Regions from separate parts of the Brevibacterium paucivorans genome, predicted to be linked through region 1. Evidence: predicted binding sites of a transcription regulator. Region 1 holds the regulator's gene; each other region holds the start of a gene.

Region 1 (3,218 bases):
GTGCGCCCTGGTCCCGCAAACGCTTGGACAATGTGGGACAGAACCTCGTTCGAGCCATTGGCTGCCCAAATCCATTCGGGCGGAATCTGAGTGAGCTCACCGTTGCCCTGCTTTTGCAGAACCGTGGACAGGTACTGCGACAGGAGCTCCCGCAGGCGAGTGAACTCACGGTCCGGATAGCGGTTGAGATGTTGAAGCTGCTCCCCAAGATTCTTCTGCAACGCCTCGACCACGACTGGTGGAACGTCATACGAGTTCTCGTTGACGTTGAGGCGCACTGGCACATCATGCACTGGCGCGCCGTAGGGCTTCGCACCGCGCAGATCGTTTCGAACCGGGAGATTTTCAACCACGCCACGAGTTTAACGTGAGGGCACTTCGAGCTTTTGTCCGGGTCGAACAAGCGAGCCGTCGAGGCCGTTGAGCGCCTTAATCTGCTTCACCACCTGGTCGGTGGGAACACCTTCACTGTGCTCACGTGCGATAGTCCACAGCGACTGGTCCTCCTGCACTGTCACCGTCACGGTCTGAGCTGATGCCCCACCTTCAGAAGCCTGCGCCGGCAACACGGCCAAGCTAATAGCGAACGCCGCGACAACCAACGCAAGCACAACCACTAGCCGACGAACCGCATATGTGCGAGCCACTCGTGTCATCTCATTCCTCCATTCGAACTAATGTTCTATCGAATCTATGTTCTATTGAACACAACATTCGAACAAATGTCTACTGTTTCTAGAACAAATGTGCGAAAATAGATTCAAACGCGATCCCTTTCGCTTTCACACCTGACTGTTCCAGGAGGGTCTGACACAGTTTTTGGATCGCACGTTTTAGCAGGTCACACATTGGGAGGAAACGTGGCAGAAAAGGCAAAGCGGGGCCGGGGGCGCCCACGCAACGAAAGCGTCATCGCAGACATTCAAGAGCAAGAGTCACTGCACTCGCGCTCACTACCAGAAGACTCAATCTCACGCACCGACAGGCGACTGACTCCACGTCAGCGGCAAGTCCTCGAATGCATCGAACACGCCGTCTACACCAACGGCTACCCACCAAGCATGCGTGAAATTGGCCAGGCAGCCGGCCTGGCCTCGCTGTCATCTGTTGCCCACCAGCTCAACCAGCTGGAACGCTTGGGGTACGTCCGTCGCGACCCTAAACGACCTCGGGCCCTTGAAGTCGTCAACCCCGACGAAATCGAGTACAACAACAACATCACCCCAGAAACCTCCGCGAACACCGCACTGGTTCCTGTCGTGGGACGCATCGCAGCCGGTGGCCCCATCACGGCAGAACAGCACGTTGAGGACGTCTTCCCACTCCCCCGTCAGGTTGTGGGCTCAGGCGAAATGTTCCTCGTGCAGGTCGTAGGTGACTCCATGATCGACGCGGCCATCTGCGACGGCGACTGGGTCGTGGTGCGCAAACAGTCCACGGCCAACAACGGCGAAATCGTAGCCGCCCTACTCGACAACGAAGCCACCGTGAAGACGCTCAAGCGCGAAGGTGGCAAGCAGTGGTTGCTCCCTGAGAACAAGGACTACGAACCCATCGACGGCGATCACGCGCTCATCATGGGCCTGGTCACCGCCGTTATTCGTCGGCTGTAGAAGTTGCAGCGGCCCCAGCGCCGGCTTCCCCGGTAGCAACTCCCGTTGCCAGGCGCTGCAAGGCCTGCTTCACCAGTCCAGAATTAGTGGTCCGCCACAGTGGCGGAAGCGAGTCGAGCAAAAACTTCGAATAGCCTGCTGTGCGCGCACGCGAGTCCAACAGCGCAACCACACCGCTGTCGTGTGACGTGCGGATCAGCCTCCCAGCTCCCTGCGCCAACCGCAACGCCGCGTGCGTTGCCGACACCGCCATGAACCCGTTCGCACCTCTAGCTGCTGCAGCCTGAGTGCGCGCCTGCGACAACGGGTCGTCGGGGCGTGGAAACGGAATCCGGTCGATAAGCACCAGCCGGTTGGTCAGCCCCGGCACATCCACGCCCTGCCACAGCGACATTGTGCCAAACAGAACAGCCGAATCATCGGCGGCGAAGTCCCTCACCAGGACCGACAACGTGTCCTCGCCTTGCAAGTACACCGGGTACCGCGTGCGTTCCCGCACAAACTGCGCAGCCTCTTCAGCGGCGCGCCGGGACGAAAACAGTCCCAGGGCACCACCTCGGGATGCCTCAATCAGTTCCACGATTTCGTCCAACACCTGAACGTTGACCCCTGACCTGCCGGGCTTGGGCAGGTGCCCGGCCACGTAGAGGATCCCCTGCTTCTGGTAGTCAAACGGGCTACCCACGTCGATCGCGTCGTACCGGGGCGCATCCTCCCCAGCCAGCCCCAGGGCAGCCGCAACCGGTTCAAACTTGCCACCCAACGCCAGTGTCGCCGATGTCGCCACCACGGTGGACTCAGCAAACAACCCGTTCCGCAACGTACCCGCCACACTCAGCGGCGCCACTACGAGCGACGTAGTGGTGGTTTCCTTAAACGTGTTCGTCGAAATCCATGCAACATCGTTGCTGTTGCGGTCCAACAACCGCTCCACCAGCTCATACGCCTCATCAATGCGCGCGCGTGCCATGTGCCGTCCAGCGTCGGGCTCGGACTCCTTGGACACTCCCCCGACCTGCGAACTCAAGTCCCGCAACGCGTCATGCACGGCTGACAGCGCGTCGCCCAGGTCTTCTGGCCACACGCGCAACAGACCGGGCTCGTGCTCTTCCAGGGCAGTCGCAAACTGATCGCTGGCCCTGGTGAGCGCCTGAATGGTGTTCGCCGTGGCGGCCGTGTGCTTCTTAGCAGTCGACGCCACAGCGCTTAGAAGCGCATGCGTGATTGCCCCGGTGAGCGCGCCGGTCACGCGGTCGCGCAGTTCGTGCGCCTCGTCGATCACCACCGCCGAATGCTCCGGCAACACCGACTGCTCCCCTTGCGCTTCAATCGCCAAGAGCGCGTGGTTGGTGACCACAATGTCGGAGTCCGCCGCCGAGTTCTTGGCGCGTTCGGCAAAGCACTCTTCGAACATGGGACACGTGGACCCCAGGCAGTCGAACGAGTTCACGGACACCAGCGACCATGTCCGGTCGGACACGCCAGGCACCAGGTCGTCCCGATCCCCCGTCGCGGTCGCGTCGGCCCACTCCCGGATCCGCGCGATCTCGGCTTCGGTCGCGGTCATTGAGCCGCCTCGGTGCCCTTGAATGTCAGCCCCAACGT
Region 2 (3,218 bases), 1.1 Mb from region 1:
TTTCGCGTGGGCTGTAGGGCGTAGCGAATACGTCAGCAGGCCAGCAGATCTCAGCAGCCAAGAAGTTTATGAAAGGAAAACACCATGCAGTTTGCTAACAAAACTTTCATTGTGACAGGAGGCGGCTCCGGGCTGGGTGCTGCCACGACTCAGGCGCTGATCGAGCGAGGCGCTCGCGTGTTCATCGCCGACCTCAAGGGCGAAGCCCCATCGGGCGCCGAGTTTGTCGAAACCGACGTGACGAGCCCCGACAGTGTGTCAGCCCTGGTAGACAAAGCCAACGCTGACGGAACCCTGGCAGGGCTGGTCAACTGTGCTGGGATCGGAACCGCGCAGAAAACCGTGAGTTCTAAGGGGCCGCACGATCTTGAGTCGTTCGCTAAGGTCGTGAACGTCAACCTCATTGGTACGTTCAACGCGATTCGCTTGGCGTCCTGGGCTATGTCGCAGAATGAGCCGGGCGAAGACGGTGAGCGTGGCGTGATTGTGAACACCGCGTCGGTTGCGGCGTTCGAGGGCCAGATAGGTCAGGCTGCGTACTCTGCTTCTAAGGGAGGGGTTGCTGGGATCACTCTGCCTATCGCGCGTGACTTGGCGAGCGTGGGGATCCGTGTTGTCACGATCGCGCCTGGGTTGTTCCTCACCCCAATGTTGGCGGGATTGCCTGAAGCGGCACAGGAGTCGCTGGGCAAGCAGGTGCCGTTCCCGCAGCGTCTGGGTCAGCCGAGCGAATATGCCAACCTGGTGACGCACATCGTGGAGAACCGCATGCTTAACGGTGAAGTGATTCGCCTTGACGGTGCTATCCGCATGGCGCCACGCTAAGTTTCGTGATGCGACGCTAAGTGTTTTTGTAACTGCGCTAGGTTTCATTACGTCGGGTTAAGCCGCACAGCGTAAAGGGGCAGGTGACCGCGAGGTTGCCTGCCCTCTTTTTTTGTGCGCCGAGGTGGCACCTGGGTTTCCGTTTTTCTTCACCTGCTGCCTGATAAACCTGCCCAGGAATTTCATGTCCAGACAACGCAAAGTGAGTGATGCAGCACATTATATTGCGCAGTTTTGCTCGTTCTGCGCCGTCATGCTTGGGGTGATGCGCGTGTGTTCCCGGGATTTCCGTAGCAGGTGCCGGGTCTGTGGGGAGTTGATCGCGATATGGTGCGCGGCATAGTTGGTGGAGCATGTATAACCGCCTGTTGCCTTACGGATTCCTGGGCAATAGGTCCCTGCTGTACACACTTTTTGAGCATTAAACTCGGCTCACGACTGTGCACATCCTTTGGCTTACATGAGGGTGTTGCTGGTGAAGCGCGATCGGCTGTAAGAGTCGAGTGTCCTACGCGCGCTGGCATATGTCTTGCAACGCTGGTCTATCGTCACCATCACTTCCACTAGCGAGCGTCGTCTGCGGTGTCCACAGCAGAATGCGTTTCACTGAGCGCTTGTCGCGCCCGCAAGTGGGCGTTCGTCGTGCTCATGTCTGCTCGCTTGTCGTCACTACAACTCAGCGCCGTTCGTCGCCACCGCAGAGCGTTTGTGGTGTCTTAAGCGGGATGCTTTTGGGTACCCGACTGAACGCGTGTGGCTTCTTTGACTGAACACTCGTTCGAAAATAAATCGAAACAAAACGAACAAAACCCTTGACTCTTGCATTCGAACACAAATAGAATAGAAGCACGCAAGGAGGTGAAACCGCATGACCACAACAGATCACCATGTACGCGATGACATGTATGACGGGCCGGCTGTTGAACTATTCGAAACAGTCACAACCACCACACGCATCATGGACGAAGCCCGGGTGAAACAAGCAGAAGCAGTCGCTGCGTTGATTAGCGCCCACGTGACGCCGTTGGATGATTTCACTGACGGCATGCACGCAGTGTTCACCTCCAACCCAGGAACCGGCCCACTGGTTACTAACGGGAAAGCAGGACAAAACTCCAACGCGGGTAAGGCTTCACACTCAGCTTCGGGTTCCTCTTCTGCTTTCAGACCGGTGACTGCTTCTCATGCGGGTGCTCGGGTTGTTCCTGCGGATGGTCCGCGCGCCACTGTTGGTGTGGATGATGTGGTGGCGTGTGTGGCCCTGCCTTCGGGTGAAGTGTGTACGGTTGCCAGTGTGGAGCGTGTGCCGGATGAGTTGCCTGCCCCGACTGAAGGGGTGTTAGCGAAGGTTTTGGATTGTACGCGCGCCCAGGTGGTGACCCAGGTGCGGAAGATCATGACGGCTGTGGTGCTCATGCCCAAACTCTGGTCGTTGGTGAAGCAGGGTGTGATTGGGTTTGACCGGGTGGTGTATACGGCTGGCAGGGTTGGTCGTGCTGGGGTGTGTATCCCGGTGTTTGATGAAATGCTCACCAGTAAGCGTGTGGACGTGTCATGGAAAACCTTTAAACGGCACGTGGCTGAAGTGCTTGCGATGCTTACGACTCCTGAAACCCAGGCTGCGAATGCGAAGCGTAACCGGTCAGTGTCCTATTGGGTCAACGATGACGGGACAGCGACATTGTCGTTGACGGGGCCGGTGTTGGAGATGGAAGCGTTTTATCAGCGTGTACGCGGGACTGCCAGAGCGATCATGGCGAACCATATAGAACCGTTTACTGCCACGTTGACCGATGAGCAACAGGCCTTGTTTATTACCGAAGGCAACGGGGATGTTTCTGAAGTACGTGTGGGCGATCTGGGTCGGGTTGAGGTTGATGATGACCGGCTGATGGACCAACTGACCCTGGATTTGATCACCGGGGCTAAACCCTCAACCACGCTACGTGCCCGAGTGACCCGGACAGGTAAACAAGCACCCATCAGAGTCACCTACACCACACCAGAAGGTCCGAGTACGGATGAAGCTGGGCCGGGTGATGCGGATGGTTCGGTGTGGGCTGACAGGCGCGAAGCCCGTCAGGCTGAGGACGTGTATGAGCTTGAGTTGTGCGTGTCCATGCCTGAAAAGGAAGAATGGTTGAAATCCCAAGCCAGCATTAACCTCACAGTCCCGGTACTGCACTTCCTCATGAACAACCCGCCACCGGGGGCGGAACGAAGGCCCAGCGGAAACGAAGAACAAAATCCCGAAGAAGATAAACCTGAGAAACGCAGACCAGAGTACCAGGGGAGTGGTGCGCCACCAGGGACTGGTGCGCCGCAGGGTGATGGTTCGGGTAGTGAGTTTGATTTTGGGTTGCCGATCAAGGTGGACCCGGGTGCGCGTGCGC
Region 3 (3,218 bases), 1.5 Mb from region 1:
GCCTTCCGAAGACGGCGGTACCGAAGTCACCCCTGACGACGAACCCAAGGACGAAGCTCCAAAGAACCGCCAGCAGCGCCGGCAGGCCAAGAAAAAGAAGAAGCGCTAGGCAGTACTCGTTGCGGTGAAGCTCGACGCGAGTGAGCTTCACACAATGACGAGCTCGTGGAGGATCCACCGTCCGGAGGTGCTCTCCAGGCGTAACGCGACCGCGCGTCGCCGATCTGGGCTCATGATGTTGACGCTTGCTTCAACCACGTTTGCGCGCAAGTGACACACCCTCACGGCTCCCGGCGAGATGCGGGTTGCTGGGGCAGGGCGTGTGCGGGCAAGTTTGGTGCGCACCTGCGCGAACGTGCGTAAGCGGTCGATAAGTTCTGGAGTGGCCCATCTGACGAGCGTTGAAGCAGAGCGTCGCCCTTGCATGATTTCAACGCAGGCGACGGCAAGCGCGGTCACGACATTGTCGACACCGCTTGTTTCTGTGCGTGGCTTGCGTGGTGTTGCAGGTGTGGGCCTGGTGTGAGATGTGCGCGCGTGCGGTTTGCGAATAACGGGCGCTTCGAGTTGTGCGGTCATGGCACGATCAGTTCCTGTCCGGGGAAGATCAAGTTGGGGTTCTTGCCTACTGTTGAGCGGTTCGCTTTGTATAGCGCGTCGGGGTCGACTTTCATCTTTTGTGCAATTTTCGACAGTGAGTCGCCTTTACGAACGGTGTAGGTGCGCTTCTCCTTGGGCGCTGGTTCCTTCTTATGCTCAGTGTTCTGATTAGGTGTTGGTTTCTCCTTGGGTATGGGTTCGCTCTGCTGCGACGGTGACTGTGCAGGTGCCACACTTTCCCGAGGTCGTTCAGAGTTGGTCGTGGGCCACGTAGGTGAGGGCAGTGCAGGTCCGGGTGTTTCCACATGCGGTGACGGCAAGGTGCTGGTGGGCCAGATCGGTGACGGAGTCGCTTGTTGTGGTGCCTCAGCGACAGGTGAAGATGGGGCGCTTGTGGGCCACATAGGTGCCGCGGTGGCATGTGTTGCACTTGCGATGACGAGTCCTACAGCAACAGCGATGCCTTTCTTAAAGTGCGAAGGTGCCAGCCAGATCGCAAGTTGCGAAAGGGTGTGGCCCAAACTTGGCGCGAACCGGCGAACGCATGAAGCGATGACCACGGTGAAGACGGCAAGCTGAAGCCGGATACCCGCAACGATTGCTAAGCACACGCAGGCAGCGATGAGCATCATGCTCACGTCACCTGACTGAATCGCGTCTAGAGCGTGCTGGTGCCAGACGGCTGCCATGAAACAGAGAGCTGCGTGAGCCGCTGAGACTCCGATTATTCGATGAAGCATGTTTCCTCCTTGAAACATCAATAATTAACTATACCCATGGAAGGTAATTAAAAGTCAATAATGTTCGAATAAGGATTATAAGAGTATGGCAGTATGACGGTATGACAGATCGGTGGGATCAGCTTTTCGACGACATGGCGGCGCAGGTCGATGCCAGTGATGCGCATGAGCGCATGGGGCAGCAGGCCGATCTGGTAGAAGAAGCGTTCGCTGAGCGAAGCCTGGCGGAAAGACTTTCGGGTGCGCAAGGCAAAGCAGTCACGCTGTGGGTGGAAAAGCGTGGCATCGGAGGGGTCGTCGACAGATGTGGTAAATCGTGGGTCGTGTTGTCGCAAGAGTCACGCACCGTCTTGGTCATGCTCGCTCATGTGGAGCTGGTGCGAATGACGTCGCGCGTACATAGTGAGCCAGGGATGATGAGCCCGATGTCAGTTCTACGCGCTTGGGCTCGAGAGCGAATTCCCGTGCGGGTGGAGTTTGCTGGTGGTTTCACCGAGGGGAGTATCGACGCCGTGGGGAGCGACTATGTGCAGTTGCGTTCAGGCAGAGAATTCGATGTTGTGCCGCTTTCGGGGATTCACGCCGTATGGGCACTTCCCGAATAGTGGGCTATGAGAGCGATTCGACTTCTTCCTGAGTCTGGCGATACATGCGTTGAATGTAATCTTCCAGCTCTCCTTTTTCGACGCGCCACTGTCCGCGCCCACCTACTTTGATCGCGCGAAGTTCGCCTGAGCGGACTAAGGCGCGAGCTTGTGCGATCGAAACGCTCAAGATTTCCGCGACATCGGTCAAGGGTAGAAAACGAGATTCTACAGCCATGAGGGTTCCCTTTCATGTGAAGCGTACGTAGAATAAATGTAATTAGATAAAGAAGTACTATTTAGTATCAAATACTACCATTTGACACCAAAGTGCTGTACACCCTCATGTAGTTCAACGGAGAACAACCATGAAAGAGTCGCCCCGGTTTACCCTTCCACGTATGCGTGATCCGCGTGTGCTTGTGGGAATCATCCTCGTTATCGTTTCTCTCTTAGGCACATGGGCAGTTGTCACTCGCGTAGCTGACACCATCACCGTGTGGGCGGCGTCTAAGCCACTCGCGTCCGGTAGTACCATTGACCAGGACTCACTCACCGCAGTGGAAGTGCGACTCCCGGATACAGAAGAGAAGTACGTGCGCGCAGATCAGTCATCACCAGTGGGTATGACCGTCACAGGGGCAGTCGCAGCGGGGGAACTGGTGCCCGCCTCGGTCTTGGTTGATCCGGCTCACTTGGATGGCCGTGTGATTGCCCTGGATATCCCAGGTAGCCTTCCCCAAGCAGTTCAAACCGGGGCGTTCGTCGACGTGTGGGCCACTGATGTCAAGAACGACGAAGCCCAACCCATAGAAGTGCTGTCACGTGCCCATGTGCATGCGGTAGGGCGAGACGAAGGTGGCTTCACATCGACGGCTGACACACGTATCGAAATCTTTGTTCCCAACGGCAAACTGGAACACGTACTCGAAGTCATCGCGACGGATCACCGGGTGTCAATTGTGGCGTACCCCAAGGAGTCCTCATGACCATCAACGTCATTGTGGCGGTAGACGTGGAGTTTGAAGCGCAACTCGTCTCCGTGCTCAACGATTTGGACGGGGTCTCAGTTCAGGCGAGACCCGCGGATGAAACTGAGCTTCTTGCTGCCGTTGTTGCGGGAACGGGCGACGTGGTAATTCTGGGCGAATACTTCACAGGCGCCGACCGTGAGCTCGTCCGCAGAGTGCGCGGAAACTCCGGAAAAGTCCTGGGGTTTGGCGAGGCCGAATCGGCTGTCACAGCGTGGGATGTGGACGAACACGTGTCGCCATGGGCATCGCCCAATGAACTT

The links. Region 1 encodes LexA, which represses DNA repair genes until DNA is damaged. Its sites were predicted from a motif close to TCGAACANNTGTTCGA; they were not measured.
Region 2: the regulator LexA is predicted to act here: its motif matches at 1,592-1,607, upstream of JOE56_RS04140 (HNH endonuclease signature motif containing protein).
Region 3: the regulator LexA is predicted to act here: its motif matches at 1,405-1,420, upstream of JOE56_RS02320 (LysM peptidoglycan-binding domain-containing protein).

Annotation. Positions count from the first base shown of each region.
Region 1 is NZ_JAFBCP010000001.1:1,990,350-1,993,567, reverse strand. Features, by position in the region: gene JOE56_RS09240 (histidinol-phosphate transaminase) at 1-353, opposite strand, end outside; gene JOE56_RS09235 (LysM peptidoglycan-binding domain-containing protein) at 363-656, opposite strand; gene lexA (transcriptional repressor LexA) at 939-1,613, shown strand; gene JOE56_RS09225 (ATP-dependent DNA helicase) at 1,597-3,218, opposite strand, start outside.
Region 2 is NZ_JAFBCP010000001.1:883,799-887,016, reverse strand. Features, by position in the region: gene JOE56_RS04150 (acyl-CoA dehydrogenase family protein) at 1-17, shown strand, start outside; gene JOE56_RS04145 (3-hydroxyacyl-CoA dehydrogenase) at 85-825, shown strand; gene JOE56_RS04140 (HNH endonuclease signature motif containing protein) at 1,694-3,218, shown strand, end outside.
Region 3 is NZ_JAFBCP010000001.1:473,297-476,514, reverse strand. Features, by position in the region: gene secA (preprotein translocase subunit SecA) at 1-109, shown strand, start outside; gene JOE56_RS02325 (Rv3235 family protein) at 148-579, opposite strand; gene JOE56_RS02320 (LysM peptidoglycan-binding domain-containing protein) at 576-1,340, opposite strand; gene JOE56_RS02315 (hypothetical protein) at 1,442-1,945, shown strand; gene JOE56_RS02310 (helix-turn-helix domain-containing protein) at 1,950-2,162, opposite strand; gene JOE56_RS02305 (SAF domain-containing protein) at 2,326-2,913, shown strand; gene JOE56_RS02300 (CpaE/TadZ family protein) at 2,910-3,218, shown strand, end outside.